DNA from 3 places in the Streptomyces sp. NPDC059524 genome. Region 2 is predicted to be linked to each of the others. Evidence: riboswitches for the same ligand, from Rfam matches in the RefSeq annotation. Region 2 holds a riboswitch; each other region holds the start of a gene.

Evidence for each region. A riboswitch is a leader RNA that binds a small molecule or an ion and turns the genes downstream of it on or off. The one in region 2 is predicted to bind S-adenosylmethionine.
Region 1: it holds a riboswitch for S-adenosylmethionine, as region 2 does, so the genes downstream of both, ACFW9D_RS30105 (aminotransferase class V-fold PLP-dependent enzyme) here and ACFW9D_RS04125 (IclR family transcriptional regulator) in region 2, are expected to answer to the same signal.
Region 3: it holds a riboswitch for S-adenosylmethionine, as region 2 does, so the genes downstream of both, thrC (threonine synthase) here and ACFW9D_RS04125 (IclR family transcriptional regulator) in region 2, are expected to answer to the same signal.

The regions. Positions count from the first base shown of each region.
Region 1 covers NZ_JBHYTK010000141.1:5,317-10,842, reverse strand. Annotated here, with positions in the region: gene ACFW9D_RS30115 (cytochrome bc complex cytochrome b subunit) at 1-1,135, shown strand, start outside; gene trpD (anthranilate phosphoribosyltransferase) at 1,266-2,330, shown strand; SAM riboswitch class IV at 2,415-2,532, shown strand; gene ACFW9D_RS30105 (aminotransferase class V-fold PLP-dependent enzyme) at 2,749-4,137, shown strand; gene ACFW9D_RS30100 (Lrp/AsnC family transcriptional regulator) at 4,156-4,437, opposite strand; gene ACFW9D_RS30095 (rhomboid family intramembrane serine protease) at 4,434-5,174, opposite strand; gene ACFW9D_RS30090 (hypothetical protein) at 5,280-5,519, shown strand.
Region 2 covers NZ_JBHYTK010000009.1:10,511-16,036, forward strand. Annotated here, with positions in the region: gene ACFW9D_RS04105 (M15 family metallopeptidase) at 1-34, shown strand, start outside; gene ACFW9D_RS04110 (ArsR/SmtB family transcription factor) at 72-1,049, opposite strand; gene ACFW9D_RS04115 (MFS transporter) at 1,139-2,428, shown strand; gene ACFW9D_RS04120 (DinB family protein) at 2,425-3,009, shown strand; gene ACFW9D_RS04125 (IclR family transcriptional regulator) at 3,036-3,758, opposite strand; SAM riboswitch class I at 3,948-4,089, opposite strand; gene ACFW9D_RS04130 (hypothetical protein) at 4,678-5,169, shown strand; gene ACFW9D_RS04135 (dihydrofolate reductase family protein) at 5,249-5,526, opposite strand, start outside.
Region 3 covers NZ_JBHYTK010000126.1:7,654-13,179, forward strand. Annotated here, with positions in the region: gene groL (chaperonin GroEL) at 1-868, opposite strand, end outside; gene ACFW9D_RS28570 (cold-shock protein) at 1,225-1,431, opposite strand; gene ACFW9D_RS28575 (MoaD/ThiS family protein) at 1,880-2,155, opposite strand; gene thrC (threonine synthase) at 2,278-3,579, opposite strand; SAM riboswitch class I at 3,598-3,753, opposite strand; gene ACFW9D_RS28585 (glucosyl-3-phosphoglycerate synthase) at 3,918-4,865, shown strand; gene ACFW9D_RS28590 (trehalose-6-phosphate synthase) at 4,912-5,526, shown strand, end outside.

The DNA of each region.
Region 1 (5,526 bases), on a different contig from region 2:
CTCGCTCCCGGACGACCTGCTCTCCGGCACCGGTGTCCGCTTCATGGAGGGCGCGGTCCTGTCCGTGCCGATCGTCGGCACGTACCTCTCGTTCTTCCTGTTCGGCGGAGAGTTCCCGGGCGGCGACTTCGTGGCCCGGTTCTACTCGGTCCACATCCTGCTGCTGCCGGGCATCATGCTCGGCCTGATGGTGGCGCACCTGATCCTGGTCTTCTACCACAAGCACACGCAGTTCGCGGGCCCCGGCAAGACCGAGAAGAACGTCGTCGGCATGCCGCTGCTGCCGGTCTACATGGCCAAGGCGGGTGGCTTCTTCTTCCTGGTCTTCGGTGTCATCGCCGTCATCTCGGCGATCGCCACGATCAACCCGATCTGGGCCATCGGCCCGTACCGTCCGGACCAGGTCTCCACGGGCGCCCAGCCCGACTGGTACATGGGCTTCTCCGAAGGCCTCATCCGTACGATGCCGGGCTGGGAGATCAACCTCTGGGGTCACACGCTCGTCCTGGGTGTGTTCATCCCGCTGGTGATCTTCCCGCTGGTCCTGGTCGCCATCGCCGTCTACCCGTTCATCGAGTCCTGGGTCACCGGCGACAAGCGCGAGCACCACATCCTGGACCGCCCGCGCAACGCCCCGACGCGCACCGCGTTCGGCGCCGCGTGGATCTCCTGGTACTTCGTGCTGATGATCGGTGGTGGCAACGACCTCTGGGCCACGCACTTCCACCTGTCGATCAACGCGATCACCTGGTTCGTCCGCATCAGCTTCTTCGTGATGCCGGTCGTGGTCTTCATCGCCACCAAGCGGATCTGCCTCGGCCTCCAGCGCCGCGACAAGGACAAGGTGCTGCACGGACGCGAGTCCGGCATCATCAAGCGCCTGCCGCACGGTGAGTTCATCGAGGTCCACGAGCCGCTGAACCAGGACGCCCTGCACACCCTCACGGCGCACGAGCAGTACGCGCCGCTGGAGCTCGGCCCGACGGTCGACGAGAACGGTGTGGAGCGCAAGCTGTCGCGCACGCAGAAGCTGCGCGCCAAGCTCTCGAAGGGCTACTACGGGGAGCACAACCAGATCCCCAAGCCCACCGCCGAGGAGTACAAGGAGATCACCAGCGGCCACGGCCACCACTGATCTCTGACGCTGTTCGCCACGGCAGGAGCCCCCGTCCAGGCACTGGACGGGGGCTCTTCGCCGTCCTGGCACTGGATAAGGTGGGAGCGCCCCTTTCTCACCTGTCCTACGCGTATCACCAGGAGCGGCGATGAGCGCTTTGACCCCCGCTGGAGGCGACACCGCGGCGGGCCGTTCCTGGCCCTCCGTCCTCAACGGCCTGCTGGAGGGCCGTGACCTGAGCGCCGACGACACCGCGTGGGCCATGGACCGGATCATGCGGGGCGAGGCCACCGACGCGCAGATCGCCGGCTTCGCGGTGGCTCTGCGCGCCAAGGGCGAGACCGTCGAGGAGATCTCCGGTCTGGTCCGCGGCATGTACGAGCACGCCAACGTGATCGAGGTGCCGGGCGAGACCGTCGACATCGTCGGCACCGGCGGCGACGGAGCCAAGACCGTCAACATCTCGACCATGTCCGCGATCGTCGTGGCCGGCGCGGGCGCCAAGGTCGTCAAGCACGGCAACCGGGCCGCGTCCTCCGCTTCCGGGGCCTCGGACGTACTGGAGAAGCTCGGCGTCAACCTCGACCTGCCGCCCTCCCGGGTGCCCCAGGTCGCCGAGGAGGCGGGCATCACCTTCTGCTTCGCCGTGAAGTTCCACCCCGCGCTGCGCTACGCCGGCGCGGCCCGCGGCCAGCTCGGCATCCGCACCGTCTTCAACCTGCTCGGCCCGCTCACCAACCCGGCCCGGGTCCGAGCCCAGGCCGTCGGGGTGGCCGACGCCCGGATGGCGCCCGTCGTGGCCGGCGTCTTCGCCGAGCGCGGCAACTCCTCGCTCGTCTTCCGCGGCGACGACGGCCTCGACGAGCTGACCGTCACCGGCACCTCCCGCGTCTGGGTGGTCCGGGACGGCTCCGTGCGCGAGGAGCGCTTCGACCCGCGCGACGTCGGCATCGAGCCGGTCCCTATCGAGGCCCTGCGCGGCGGCGACCCGGCGTACAACGCGGAGGTGGCGCGGCGCCTGCTCGACGGCGAGCGCGGGCCGGTCCGCGACGCCGTGCTGCTCAACTCGGCGGCCGCGCTCGTCGCCGTGCGCCCCGGCGAGGGCACGCTCGCCGAGCAGATCGCGGCCGGCATGGAGCGGGCCGCCCACTCGATCGACAGCGGGGCGGCCAAGGCGGCCCTGGAGCGCTGGGTGGCCGCCACCCAGAAGTGACCGCACCCGCCTGACCGAGGGCGCAGTCCAGATTCTGGACTGCGCCCTTGCCGTTTCCGAGACGTGTGGCAGGATGCTTTCCAAGGTCATGAGTGACAGCGATTACGGCCCCGGCCCGCTGTCCGGCAACCCTCCGTCCGTGGCGGGGTGCCCCGGGTGAAGACCAGGCCATGCGCAGCAAGGCGCGTGGCAAGCGCGGACCCCTCGCGAATCCTGGGGTCCTGGGTCGTTCGAGGGAGCAGTCTCGTGAGCAAGCGAATGCGCTAGGGCTTCTCGCCCCTTCTCCACCACACCCTCCGCCCGGCCGTGCCGCCGTGCGTCGAGGTCAACACCCGTACGCCGACGGCCTTTTGAGCACCGTCATATCCGCCGTGCGGGATCTCTCCATCCATTCGCCTTGTCCTGCCGGGAGACACCCATGTCCGCTCACACCTCCGCCGCCACCGCCACCGCCTGCGCCGACTCCGCCGACCCCGCCTGCGGCGCCCCGCTGCCGGTCCTCGGCCGCGACGTCACCGTCCCGCTCGTCACCGGTGGCGAGGTCACCTACGCCGCCCTCGACTACGCCGCCAGCGCCCCGGCCCTCCAGCGTGTGTGGGACGACGTCGCCGCGTACGCCCCGTACTACGGCAGCGTGCACCGCGGCGCCGGGTACCTCTCCCAGCTGTCGACCGACCTGTTCGAGAACTCCCGCAAGGCCGTCGCCGAGTTCCTCGACTGCCGCGAGGGCGACCAGGTCGTCTTCACCCGCTCCACCACCGACTCGCTCAACCTCCTCGCCCAGGCCGTCCCGGCCGGCTGCGAGGTCTTCGTCTTCGAGACCGAGCACCACGCCTCGCTGCTGCCCTGGCGCGACGCCCGCGTCACCTACCTGAACGCGCCCCGCACCCCCGACGAGGCCGTCGCCACCCTGGAGCGCGCCCTCGCCGACCGCGACCCTTACGGCCCGGCCCTCGTCTGCGTCACCGGCGCCTCGAACGTCACCGGCGAGCTGTGGCCGGTGCGCGAACTGGCCGCCGCCGCGCACGCGCACGGTGCCCGCATCGTCCTCGACGCCGCCCAGCTCGCCCCCCACCACCCCGTCTCCGTACGGGACCTGGACGTCGACTGGGTCGCCTTCTCCGGGCACAAGCTGTACGCGCCGTTCGGCTCCGGTGTGCTCGCGGGCCGCGCCGACTGGCTGACCGAGGCCGAGCCGTACCTCGCCGGCGGCGGCGCCTCGCGCAAGGTCGCCCGGCGCGCGGACGGCGGCGTCGACGTGGAGTGGCACGAGAGCGCCGCCCGCCACGAGGCCGGCTCGCCCAACGTCATCGGCGTCTACTCCATCGCCTCCGCCTGCAAGGCGCTGACCGAGGCGGGCTTCGACTCCCTCGTCGCCCGCGAGCAGCACCTGATCCGGAAGGTGCGCGAGGGGCTCGCGGCGGTGCCCGAGGTGAAGGTGCTGTCGCTGTTCGGTGACGACGCCCCGCGGGTCGGCGTCATCTCGTTCGTCGTCGAGGGCTGGAACTCCTCGCACTTCGCGGCCGCGCTCTCCGCCGAGTACGGCATCGGCGTGCGCGACGGTCTCTTCTGCGCCCACCCGCTGGTGCGCACGCTGCTCGGCTCGGACCCGCAGCAGCAGGGGGAGTGCGGCGCCCCCGAGGCGGCGCCGGGCGAGAAGTCGCTGAACGCGATCCGCGTCAGCTTCGGCGCGGGCACCCCCGACGAGCACGTCGAGCGCTTCGTCGCCGCGGTCACCGAGCTCGTCCGCGACGGCGCCCGCTGGACCTACCGCACGGAGGACGGGCGCTGCGTCCCGGCCTCCTGAGGCTTGCGAGAGGTCCGCTCAGCCGTCCAGGCCGATGGAGAACGCGGCCTCCAGGTCGTGCTGGGAGTAGGTGCGGAAGGCGACGTGGGTGTCCGTCGCCTCCACGCCGGGGATCTTGCTGATCTTGCCGGGGATGACATCGGCGAGGTCGTCGTGGCGGGCGACCCGGACCATGGCGATCAGGTCGTACGTGCCGGTGACGGAGAAGACCTCGCTGACGCTCTCCAGCGCCGCGATCGACTCCGCGATCTCGGGGATGCGGTCCACGCTGGTCTTGATGAGCACGATCGCGGTGATCACGGCTGGCTGTCTCCCTCGGTGGCCGTGGTGTGGGTCGCCTTCACTCTAGCCCGGCGCCGGTAACGCACCCATGCGTAGAGGAACCCGGTGGAGAAGCCCACCAGGTGCGCCAGATAGGCCACCCCCGGGCCCTGACCCGCCTGCCCCGCCGCCGCCCACTGCAGCGCCACCCAGAACGGCAGCACCACCCACGCCGGGAAGCGCAGCGGCAGGAAGAGGAGGAACGGGAACAGGCTCGTCACGCGCGCGTCCGGGAAGAGGTAGAGGAACGCGCCCAGGACCGCGGAGATCGCGCCGGACGCGCCCACCAGGGTCTGCTCCGAGCTCGCGTGCGCCAGCGCGTACCCGAACAGCGCCAGATACCCCGTGACCAGGTAGAAGAGCAGATAGGGCAGCCGGCCCATGCGCTCCTCGGTCATCGTGCCGAAGACGTGCAGGAAGAGCATGTTCCCCAGCAGGTGCAGCCAGCTGCCGTGCACGAACAGGGCCGTCAGCGGGGTGAGCGCCGCCCGCCAGGACCCCGCGAACAGCTCCGCGGGCACCACGCCCCACCGCTCGAAGTACGCGCTCTGCGCCGCGAGCAGCCGGTCCCCGGTGCCGTAGGAGGGGTTCAGGCCGGAGGCGGGGGACAGGACGAAGACGACGCAGCACACCCCGATCAGGGCGTACGTGACCGGGGCGGGGCCCCTCAGGAACGCGGTCGCCCGCGCGATGCCCTCACGTCCGTTGCCGATCATGGGACAGAGCATGACGCAAGGCGGGGAGCGGACGGCGTACGGCAGGCCGTAGGGTTACGGGCAAGACGGCCGAGAGAGCCGCGAGCTGAAAGAAGGCACAGTCCGATGACGGTTCCCCTGCCGACCGCCACCACCCGCTGGCGCTGCACGCTCTGCGGCAACCTCACGCGGTTCGACGTGACGCGCTCCTCGAAGGTCGTGGAGTACGTCCACCTCGACCTGGCCGGTGAGCCGAGCGTCGAGGAACGCAAGGTGGTCGATGAGACCATCGAATCGGTGCGCTGCCGCTGGTGCAACGCGGTGGATCAGGTGGAACTCGTGGACAGGCCGGGCGCCGACTCCTGACGGAGCG
Region 2 (5,526 bases):
CAAGGCCGGCAGTGCCCTCTACGGGCCCGCCTGACGACCTCGCATCCCTCAGGACGTGCCGATCCGAGCCCTCAGCTCGAACCGGCGACCAGGGCCTCGCCGAGCGGGGTGCGCCGGTACAGCACCGACCGTCCGGACCGGGCGCGGACGAGCAGCCCCGCGCCACGCAGGATGGCGAGGTGGTCTCCCACGGCGCCGGGGGCCATGGCGAGGCTTCGGGCGAGGTGGCTGGTGCTGGCCGGTGCGTCCAGGGCCGTCAGCAGCCGGGCCCGGGCCCGGCCGACCAGGGCGGTCAGCGCGTCCGGCTGCGGGGCGGCCTCCTGTTCGCCCCACAGGGCGGCGGTGCCGCGGGCCCGGTAGACCAGGGTTCTCGGCCAGGGGTCTTCGAGGTGGGCGGCGATGTGCCCGACGAAGACCGAGGGGATGAGCAGGAGTCCGTCGCCGGAGAGGCGGACGGTTTCGCCGCGGAAGAAGCCGATCTCGATGCCGCCGGCGCGCCACGCGATGCCCGGGTGCAGGCTCTCGACGGCCGCGGCCCAGCCGCGCTCGCCGATCACCCCGACCCGGTGCACGACATCGCGCTCGCAGACCGCGCGCAGCTGCGGCCAGTCCGCGGCGAGCAGTTCGTGCCACGCCTGGTCCATCGCCGCGGCGATTCTGGGGACGACGTCCTCCGAGTCCAGCACGGCGCGTACGCGGGGATCACGGGCGGACGGGCCGGTCGCGGTGGCGGCGATCTCGCGGCGGGCCGCCGCCGGCGGAGTGGCTCGGATCACGGCCAGGTCGTCCGCCCAGGTCTGGCTGAGGCCACGCGGGGGTGGGGCGACGAAGTCGGGTCCGCCCTGCGGGTTCTGCAGGGCGAGGAAGGCGTTGAGTTCGGTCTCGCGGCGAAGGCGTTCGAAGGCCGGCTCGAGCCGGGCGGCCCAGGCCCGGGGGAGCGGCCGTTCGTGGCTCGCGAGCGAGCGCAGCAGCAGGCACAGGTCCAGTGCGGGCGACAGCGCGAAGCGGCTGCGCAGCAGGTCGTCGACGGAGACTTCGAAGCGCAGCACCTGGTCATGCTAGCGCGGGCCGGTTGTTTGGATTCGTCGAGCGACGAATCATTGGTGAGCGGTGCGGGCACCCGCCGAGGCTGGACGCCATGACCCCGACCGCCGGAGCCGCACACGGCAACCACCGTGCCACCTACCGCGAGGTGCTGGCCGAGCCGCGATTCCGGCTGCTCTTCGCGACGCGTACCGTTGCGATCACCGCGGACGCGCTGCGGATCACCACGTTCTCGGTGCTGGTCTACGCGACCACCGACTCCGCGCTGCTGAGCGCACTGGCCTTCGGTATCGGCTTCCTCCCGCAACTCTTCGGCTCGCTGCTGCTGGGCTCCCTGGCCGACCGGCTGCCGCCCCGCGCGCTCCTCACCGGCGGCTACGCCTTTGAGTGCGCCGCCGCCCTGCTGCTCGCCCTGGTACGGATGCCGATCGCGGCAAGCCTCGGTGTCGTGGCGCTGGTCGCCCTCGCGACACCGGTGTTCAGCGGCGCGTCGAGCCGACTGATCGCGCAGGCGCTGGAAGGCGACGCTTACGTACTGGGCCGTTCCCTGAACAACATCGCCGGTTCCGGCGCGCAACTGTTCGGTCTGGCGCTGGGAGGCGCGACCGTCGCGGCACTCGGACCGCACCGGGCGCTCGCGGTGAGCGCCGTCCTCTACCTCGGCTGCGCGCTCGCCATCCGCATCCGGCTGCCGAGGCGGCGGTCGGGAGCGACCGAGAGCGTGCAGGGCGACGGTGGGACCGTGCGGACAAGCCTGAACGGTGCCGCTCTGCTGCTGCGGGGACAGACGGTACGACGGCTGATGCTGGGCCAGTGGCTGCCGCCCGCGTTCGTCGCGGGCGCGGAGGGCCTGATCGTCGCCTACGCCGGCGGGCGCCACTTCGCGCCCGGCTGGTACGCGGTGCTGATGGGCTGCCTGCCGGTCGGCATGCTCATCGGCGACGTGCTGGTCGGCCGTCTCCTGCCCCCACCGACCCGCGAGCGGCTGGTGGTTCCGCTGGCCGCGCTGATGGGACTGCCCCTGTTCGGCTTCGCCGCCGGGCCCGGAGTCGGCGCCTCGTCCTGCCTGCTGCTGCTCAGCGGCTTCGGATTCGCCTACGGCCTCGGCCTGCAACGACCGTTCCTGGACGCCCTGCCGCAGGACGGCCACGGCCAGGCGTTCGGCCTGCTGGGCGCCGGAGGCATGACGCTGCAAGGTGTCGGCCCGGCCTGCTTCGGCACGGTGTCCGCAGGCATCGGAACAGGCGGCGCCATCGCCCTGGCAGGCTGCGCGGCGGCACTCACCGCCGGTTGGATCCACCTCTGGCACGACCCGGCCACCCCGAAACCCGTCCTACGAGACCTTGAGACCACGGACACCCCACGGAAGGCGCACACCGCATGATCGACGCATTCGCGAAGGACAACCTGCACGGCAGACTGCGGCGGGACCGCGAGGCCCTGCTCTGGAAACTCGACGGCCTGTCCGAGTACGACGCCCGCCGACCCCTGACCGCGACGGGGACCAACCTCCTCGGCCTCGTCAAACACGTGGCCACCGTCGAGGCCAGGTACTTCGGCGAGGTCTTCGACCGACGGTCCCCGGAACCGCTGTGCCGGTGGCAGGACTCCGACGGCAGCGACCAGTGGGCGACCGAGGACGAGACCCGCGACGAGATCGTCGCGTTCTACCGGCGCACCTGGAAACGCTCGGACGCCACGATCGACGAACTCTCCCTCGACGCCTCCGGCCACGTGCCCTGGTGGCCGCAGCCGCACTCCGCCACCAACCTGTTCGCCATCCTGGTTCACGTCCTCGGCGAGACCGTCCGGCACACCGGACAAGCCGACATCCTGCGCGAGGGCGTCGACGGCCGGACCGGTCTGCGCGCCGAACACGAGCGGCCGATCGACGAACAGGCCCGCGCCGACCACCGCGCGAAGCTCGAACGGGCCGCAAGGTCCGCCGCATCCTTCGAGGCCTGACATCGGCCGGCGTTCCGTATCCGCCGTCAGGATGGGTGGACGGCCTCGGTGAGGCGGTCGGCCGCGTCGACGGCGACCTTCGCGAGCCGGGCGCCGGGGTGGCGGGTGAGACGTTGAACCGGGCCGGTCACCGTGACCGCGGCCACGACGCGCCGAGCGGGGTCCCGCACCGGTGCCGAGACGGAGGCCATGCCGGGTTCGCGTTCGCCGATCGACTGGGCCCAGCCCCGGCGCCGTACGCCGCTCAGGGTCCTGGCCGTGAAGTGCGCGCCCTGCAGGCCGTGGTGGTAGCGCTCCGGTTCCTCCCAGGCCAACAGGACCTGGGAGGCGGAGCCGACCTTCATGGGGAATGCGGAACCGACGGGCACCGTGTCACGCAGGCCGGCCGTCCGCTCCGCGGCGGCGACGCAGACACGCAGCTCCCCTTGGCGCCGGTAGAGCTGCGTGCTCTCACCGGTCGTGTCACGCAGGGCGGTGAGGACCGGACCCGCCGCGGTCAGCAGATGGTCCTCGCTCGACGCGGCCGAGAGCTCGGCGAGCCAGGGGCCGAGGACGAACCGGCCCTGGAGGTCCCTGCCGACGAGACGGTGGCGTTCGAGGGCAGTGGCGAGCCGGTGGGCGGTGGGCCGGGACAGGCCGGTGGCGGCGACCAGACCCGCCAGGGTGGCGGGCCCCGACGCCAGCGCACCCATGATCACTGCGGTCTTGTCGAGGACGCCGACACCACTGGAAATATCCGAAATGTCCATGGAAAGAGCTACTCCAGTCTCAGGACGCGAAGAGGGATCGCGGAGACCTCGCCTGGGCGAGGGCAGGGATGATCAGCGAGAAACGGCCGAAGACATCGGCCGAGCAGCCGCAGAGATCACGAGACGGGTATGCGGAAAGCCCAGGACGGACAGGGCTTGGGTGAAGGGCAGCACAGAGAGCACCGTGTCTCCTCATCTTTTCCCACGCCACGTTGGCGCGGGCCGGAGTTGGCACTGGACCCGACGGCGCGGCGCAAAGAATGAGCACCGAGTCGACCGGGGAGTTGCCGGGGCTTCGTAGGGCCGGTCCCTCCACCCCTCTGGATGATTCGCGAAGACAATAGCAAGACTCCGCCCGCCGCAGACCGGGGGCTCCGGGCCAGGGTCGGGCCCCGCCCGGCGAGACGCGCTCAGCGATCTGTCAGCCTCTTGCGACCCGGCGACACATCGCGGTAGACGAGGGACGCGGCCAGAGCGCTGCTGATGCGTGCAAGGGGGGGCGGAGTGATCTACAGACAGAACCGTACGAAGACCGTCCGCGGCGACGGGTCCGCGATGACGTCCTTCGCCAGGCAGTTGGCGCGGTGGGACCGGCCGGCTGAGGTGCTGATCATGGCGGTGATGGTGATGGTCCTCGTGAGCGACGAAAGCAGGATGTCCCGCGCGATGGCTGCGCTCGCGCTCATCATGTCGTCGGTGCGCTACGGCCGCCGATCCGCGGCGCCCGCTCCTCCGAGAGGCGATCGCGCTGCCTCGTCGTGATGGCGTTCCGCGGATCGAAGTTCCCCGTCTGACATAGCGCCAGATCTGCTGTCATCACGTTGAGATGCAAAGATGCCGAGCGCGGAAGGCCATGGCACCCATGCATGTCCTTTCGGCAGCGAGCGTGACCGGCAGGACGACGGCAAGGATGTGAGTGATGACAGAGCAGGCGCCGGCACTCAGTACGGAACACGACCGTCTGTGCCGTGAACTGGGTTCCATCGCGGTCGACTATCCCTCGGGCGACCCCGTCGAGACGCTGGGCCGGCTCGTGGCCGACGCTGACGCCGCGCTCGCCCGACAGGGCACAGAGCAGGGCAGGTTCGAACGCTCGGGCTACCTGGTCCTGCTCTACGCCATGTCCTGGTATGTAGAGGCGCGTCTGTCCGATCAGGAGGACCTGATCCGGGCGTACGAGGGTGTTCTGCGGGGCTTTCGGCAGACCTTCGCCGAGTCGCCCGCGTGTACCTGCCCGGACGGCGGTCACCCGGCGCCGCCGGAGCCCGAGGGCGCGGCCGAACTCGGTGTCCATCTCCTGACGGAAGACGGCCGCGCCCTCTACGCCGAGGAGGAGGAACCGGAGGAGGGCCTCTCGGTCTATGACTGCGAGCTGTATCTGTCGGGCCTGGCGCGCAGCGCCGCGTACTAGCTTGCTTCGCCCGCACGACCGGTCCTGTCGCGATCATCTGTGCTGCCGGGGGACCTGCGCAGGAGGCCGCGGCGAGCGGTCACCGCGCCGCCCTGCGGTAGTGGGTGAGGACGGCGGCGCCGATCTGCTGCGTGGAGAGGCAGTCCAGTTCGGCTCGGGGGCCGTCGGTCGGGAAGAGGTGTCTGCCCGTGCCGAGCACGCTGGGGAAGGTCAGCAGACGGTACTCGTCGACCAGGTCGGCGGCCCTCAGCTGGTCCACGACGCTGAGGCTTCCGGTGATGATCACGTCGCGGCTCTCACGCTTGACGGCGTCGGCCAGGTCGCCGTCGAGGAGCGTGGAGTTCGCCCAGGCCGAGG
Region 3 (5,526 bases), on a different contig from region 2:
TGTCACCGAGCATGGCCTTGCGGCGGTCGCCGAAGCCCGGGGCCTTGACGGCGACGGACTTGAAGGTGCCACGGATCTTGTTGACGACCAGCGTGGACAGGGCCTCGCCCTCGACGTCCTCGGCGATGATCAGCAGCGGCTTGCCCGACTGCATGACCTTCTCCAGGAGCGGAAGGAGGTCCTTCACGTTGGAGATCTTGGAGTTGACGATCAGGATGTACGGGTCGTCGAGCGACGCCTCCATACGCTCCATGTCGGTGGCGAAGTACGCCGAGATGTAGCCCTTGTCGAAGCGCATGCCCTCGGTGAGCTCGAGCTCAAGACCGAAGGTCTGCGACTCCTCGACGGTGATGACGCCTTCCTTGCCGACCTTGTCCATGGCCTCGGCGATGAGCTCGCCGATCTGGGTGTCGGCGGCGGAGATGGAGGCCGTCGAAGCGATCTGCTCCTTGGTCTCGACATCCTTCGCCTGCTCCAGGAGGGCGGCGGAGACGGCCTCGACGGCCTTCTCGATGCCACGCTTCAGGGCCATCGGGTTGGCACCGGCGGCCACGTTGCGCAGGCCCTCGCGGACCAGCGCCTGGGCGAGGACGGTCGCGGTCGTCGTGCCGTCACCGGCGACGTCGTCCGTCTTCTTCGCGACCTCCTTGACCAGCTCGGCGCCGATCTTCTCGTACGGGTCCTCGAGCTCGATCTCCTTGGCGATGGACACACCATCGTTGGTGATCGTGGGGGCGCCCCACTTCTTCTCGAGGACGACGTTGCGACCCTTGGGGCCCAGGGTCACCTTGACGGCGTCGGCGAGCTGGTTCATGCCGCGCTCGAGGCCGCGCCGTGCCTCCTCGTCGAACGCGATGATCTTGGCCATGTGAAGTGGTCCTCCCGGACGGGGTGGAAACGCAAACGGATCGTGGCTGGTGCCCGCGACGGACGGCCTGCGCGCCTTGTGGTTCCTTGCCCCACCCGGCCCGCGGGCCTCACCGACCCGATCCAAGTTCTGTCACTCTCACTCGGAGAGTGCTAAGCCCAATGATTAGCACTCGACCCATGCGAGTGCAAGCGGCTACCACAGATCCGCGGCGCCGCGCGCCACCCCGCCACCGACCCCAAAGCCCCGGACCGCGGACCCGGGCCCCGGACCCCGGGCAGCACGAAGGGCCCGCGCCCCCGATCGGGGACACGGACCCTCGTGTCGTACGAAGCTTGCAGTCAGACGCGCGCGCTTCAGCCGGCGGCAAGCCGAACCATGTCGGCCTGCGGCCCCTTCTGGCCCTGCGAGATCTCGAACTCGACCCGCTGACCCTCTTCCAGGGTGCGGTAGCCGTCCATCTGAATCGCGCTGTAGTGGACGAATACATCCGCACCACCGTCGACCGCGATGAAGCCGTACCCCTTCTCCGCGTTGAACCACTTGACGGTGCCCTGAGCCATGCCTAACTCCCCTATTACTGGCCCTTGCACAGGACCGCACTTCGCGGACCCGGGTCAGACCTCACCCCCCAATGGATGGAGGTGTGCGCCGGAACGCGTCGACCGCGGCCGAATGTATCTGCCCAACTGCCCTCTGCAACAGGTCAATCGGACGAGAATTCTGAGCGCCCGCGATCGGGGAAACCGGGCCAACTCACCGGATCCCAGGGCAAGTCGGGCCGCATAAATGCCATAAAAGGCCCGAATGGGCGGGGCACTTTGGCTGCTTCTCAGCGGGATTCACGCAAGAACTCATATGCGTCCGTCATGCACCACGGACGGAAGCGGAGCAGCTTCCCCAACTGTACCCCGCTCAACCATGCAGAATTGCCCCCTCCCCATATCTCGCCGGGGGGGCCAATCTGGTAACTCTGGGTAAGTCAGGGAAATCCCGCACGGGTCGAGCCGATCAGCCGCCGGCGACGGCGGGAATGATCGAGACGCCGGCGCCGTCCGGCGTCGCGGTCTCCAGGCCCTGCTCGAAGCGGACGTCGTCGTCGTTCACGTACACGTTCACGAAACGGCGCAGCTTGCCCTGGTCGTCCAGCACGCGGGCGGCGATCCCCGTGTGGTTCTTCTCCAGGTCGGCGATGACGTCGGCGAGGGTCGCCCCCTCGGCCGGCACCTCGGCCTGACCACCGGTGTAGGTGCGGAGAATGGTGGGGATCCGGACGTTGACGCTCATGGTTTCACCTCTGGCGATCTCAGCCCCTGGGGGTCCCCCCGGACGAAGTCTGGGGGAGATTGAGGAGCGGGGGTGCGGGGGCAGAGCCCCCGGTTTCGGGAAGGGGCGGGGTCGGGGAAGGACTACTGAGCGAGCCCAGCCTCACGGAACGCATCCAGGCTCGGCCGGATGGTCGCCGTGGCCTGCGACGTCTCAGCGACAGCGTCCAGCGTCTTCAGACCGTCACCCGTGTTCAGCACGACAGTCGTCAGCGACGGATCGATCAGCCCCGCCTCGATGAGCTTCTTGGTGACACCGAGCGTCACACCGCCGGCGGTCTCCGCGAAGATGCCCTCGGTCCGCGCGAGCAGCTTGATCGCGTCGACGACCTGCTCGTCGTTCACGTCCTCCACGGCGCCACCGGTGCGGCGCGCGATGTCGAGGACGTACGGGCCGTCGGCCGGGTTGCCGATGGCGAGCGACTTGGCGATCGTGTTCGGCTTCTGCGGGCGGACGACGTCGTGGCCGCCCTTGTAGGCGACGGAGACCGGCGAGCAGCCCTCGGCCTGGGCGCCGAAGAGCTTGTACGGCTTGTCCTCGACGAGGCCGAGCTTGATGAGCTCCTGCAGACCCTTGTCGATCTTCGTGAACTGCGAACCGGACGCGATCGGGATGACCAGCTGGTCCGGCAGCTGCCAGCCCAGCTGCTCGCAGATCTCGTAGGCGAGCGTCTTGGAGCCCTCGCCGTAGTACGGGCGCAGGTTCACGTTGACGAAGCCCCAGCCCTCGCCCAGCGGGTCGCCGATGAGCTCGGAGCAGAAGCGGTTCACGTCGTCGTAGTTGCCCTCGATGGCGACGAGGTCACCGCCGTAGACACCGGCCATGACGACCTTGCCCTGCTCCAGGTCGTGCGGGATGAACACGCAGGAGCGGAAGCCGGCGCGGGCGGCGGCGGCGCCGACGGCACCGGCCAGGTTGCCCGTGGAGGAGCAGGAGAGGGTGGTGAAGCCGAAGGCGCGGGCAGCCTCGATGGCCTGGGCGACGACGCGGTCCTTGAAGGAGTGCGTCGGGTTGCCGGAGTCGTCCTTGACGAACAGCTTGCCCTGCTCGACGCCGAGTTCGCGGGCCAGGTTGTCGGCCTTGACCAGGTGGGTCCAGCCCGGGTTCAGGTTCGGCTTCTCGGCGACGTCCGCCGGGACCGGCAGGAGCGGGGCGTAGCGCCAGATGTTCGCGGGGCCGGCCTCGATCTGCTTGCGGAGCGCCTCGGGGTCGCCGACGGGAAGGTCGTACGCGACTTCCAGAGGCCCGAAACACTCGACGCACGCGAAGATCGGACCGAGCTCGAACTTCGCACCGCACTCGCGGCAGGAGAGACCCGAGGCGGGACCGAGGTCCACGGTCTTCTCGGAGGGGGTGGTTCCGGTGGCGACAGTCTGTACAGCCATGAGAGGCGAGGCCCTTTCTCCTCATCTTCCTCACGACGCATCTCGCCGTGAGACGGATTTGGCACCTTCCCTAGCCGGGAGCCTCGCGGTGGACAGTTGCGGTGTCCTACGAGACCGGCTGGAGGGTTGCCGGGGCTTCAACGGGCCGTATCCCTCTGCCCCTCTGGATGAGCGGTATTCGATTGTTGAACGTGGCCGACGGTGACCCCGGCATGCGGTGGTCCCCGGCCTTGTTCAAGACTGTAACCGACGGCTTGGGCGCTTGAGATAGTCGTCCGAACCGCGAGATGGATCACAAATCGTCCCGCACCACCACGCGGAGTGAGGAGCAGCCGACCGTGCTGGAAGAGGTAGAGCGCTGGCTGAACGAGCGCTCCTGGTCCGTGGCGGACCGGCCACTGCACCAGCTGATCGCCGCGAAGCGCGCGTCGGGGCAGACCGTGAGCGTCGTGCTGCCGGCCCTCGACGAGGAGGCGACGGTCGGCCAGATCGTGTCGGTGATCCGGCGCGAACTGATGACGGACGCGGTGCCGCTGGTCGACGAGCTGGTGGTCGTGGACTCCGGGTCCACGGACCGGACCTCCGAGGTCGCGGCGGCGGCCGGGGCGCGGGTCGTGCACCGGGACGCGATCCTGCCGCGGCTCCCGGCCCGGCCCGGCAAGGGCGAGGTGCTGTGGCGCTCGCTCCTCGTGACGTCCGGGGACATCGTCTGCTTCGTGGACGCGGACCTCAAGGAGTTCTCCGCGGACTTCGTGTCCGGAATCGTCGGGCCGCTGCTCACCGACCCGGACGTGCAGTTGGTGAAGGCGATGTACGACCGGCCGCTCGGTGACGCCGTCGGGCAGGGCGGGCGGGTGACCGAGCTGGTGGCGCGGCCGCTGCTCAATCTGCACTGGCCGCGGCTGGCCGGATTCGTGCAGCCGCTCGGCGGCGAGTACGCGGCCCGCCGGTCGCTGCTCGAACAGCTGCCGTTCCCGGTCGGGTACGGGGTCGAGCTGGGGCTGCTCGTGGACGCGCTGCACACGGTGGGCCTGGGCGCGCTCGCGCAGGTCGACGTGGGGGTCAGGAAGCACCGGCACCAGGACGGGCAGGCGCTCGGACGGATGGCGGCGGCGATCTACCGCACGGCGCAGCTGCGGCTCGCGCGCGGGCATCTGGTGCGGCCGGTGCTGACCCAGTTCGAGCGGGGCGAGAAGGGCTTCGAGCCGCGTACGCACGACGTGGACACGGAGGAGCGGCCTCCGATGGCCGAGATCGACGAGTACCGCGAGCGCCGGGTGGCGTGAGCGCCTTACACGTTTGAGGTGTTTCGGCGGCGGCTAGCTTGGGCGTATGGCTTCCACTCCTGGTGCTGCTGAGGTTCTTGTCGCGTCCAACCGGGGACCGGTCTCGTACGCCGTCGGGGACGACGGCACGGTCACGGCCAAGCGGGGCGGGGGCGGGCTCGTGTCCGCGCTGAGCTCCGTCGACGACAAGCTGTGGGTGTGCGCGGCGCTCGGCGACGGGGACCGGGAGGCGGTGCGGCGCGGGATCACCGAGCCGGGTGTGCGGATGCTCGACATCGACCCGGAGGTGCACGCGTCCGCGTACAACGGGATCGCGAACTCGGTGCTGTGGTTCGTGCACCACATGCTGTACCAGACCCCCCTGGAGCCGTCGTTCGGACCGGAGTTCCGACGGCAGTGGGCGGCGTACGAGGAGTACAACCGGGCGTTCGCCCGGGCGCTCGCGGACGGGGCGGCCGAGGGCGCGACGGTCGTGGTCCAGGACTACCACCTGGCCCTGGTGCCGGGCATGCTCCGCGCGCTCCGTCCCGACCTGCGCATCGGGCACTTCTCGCACACGCCGTGGGCGCCCGTCGACTACTTCCGGATGCTGCCGGACGACATTGCGGAGCAGCTGCTGCGGGGGATGCTCGGAGCGGACCGGCTGGGCTTCCTCACCCGG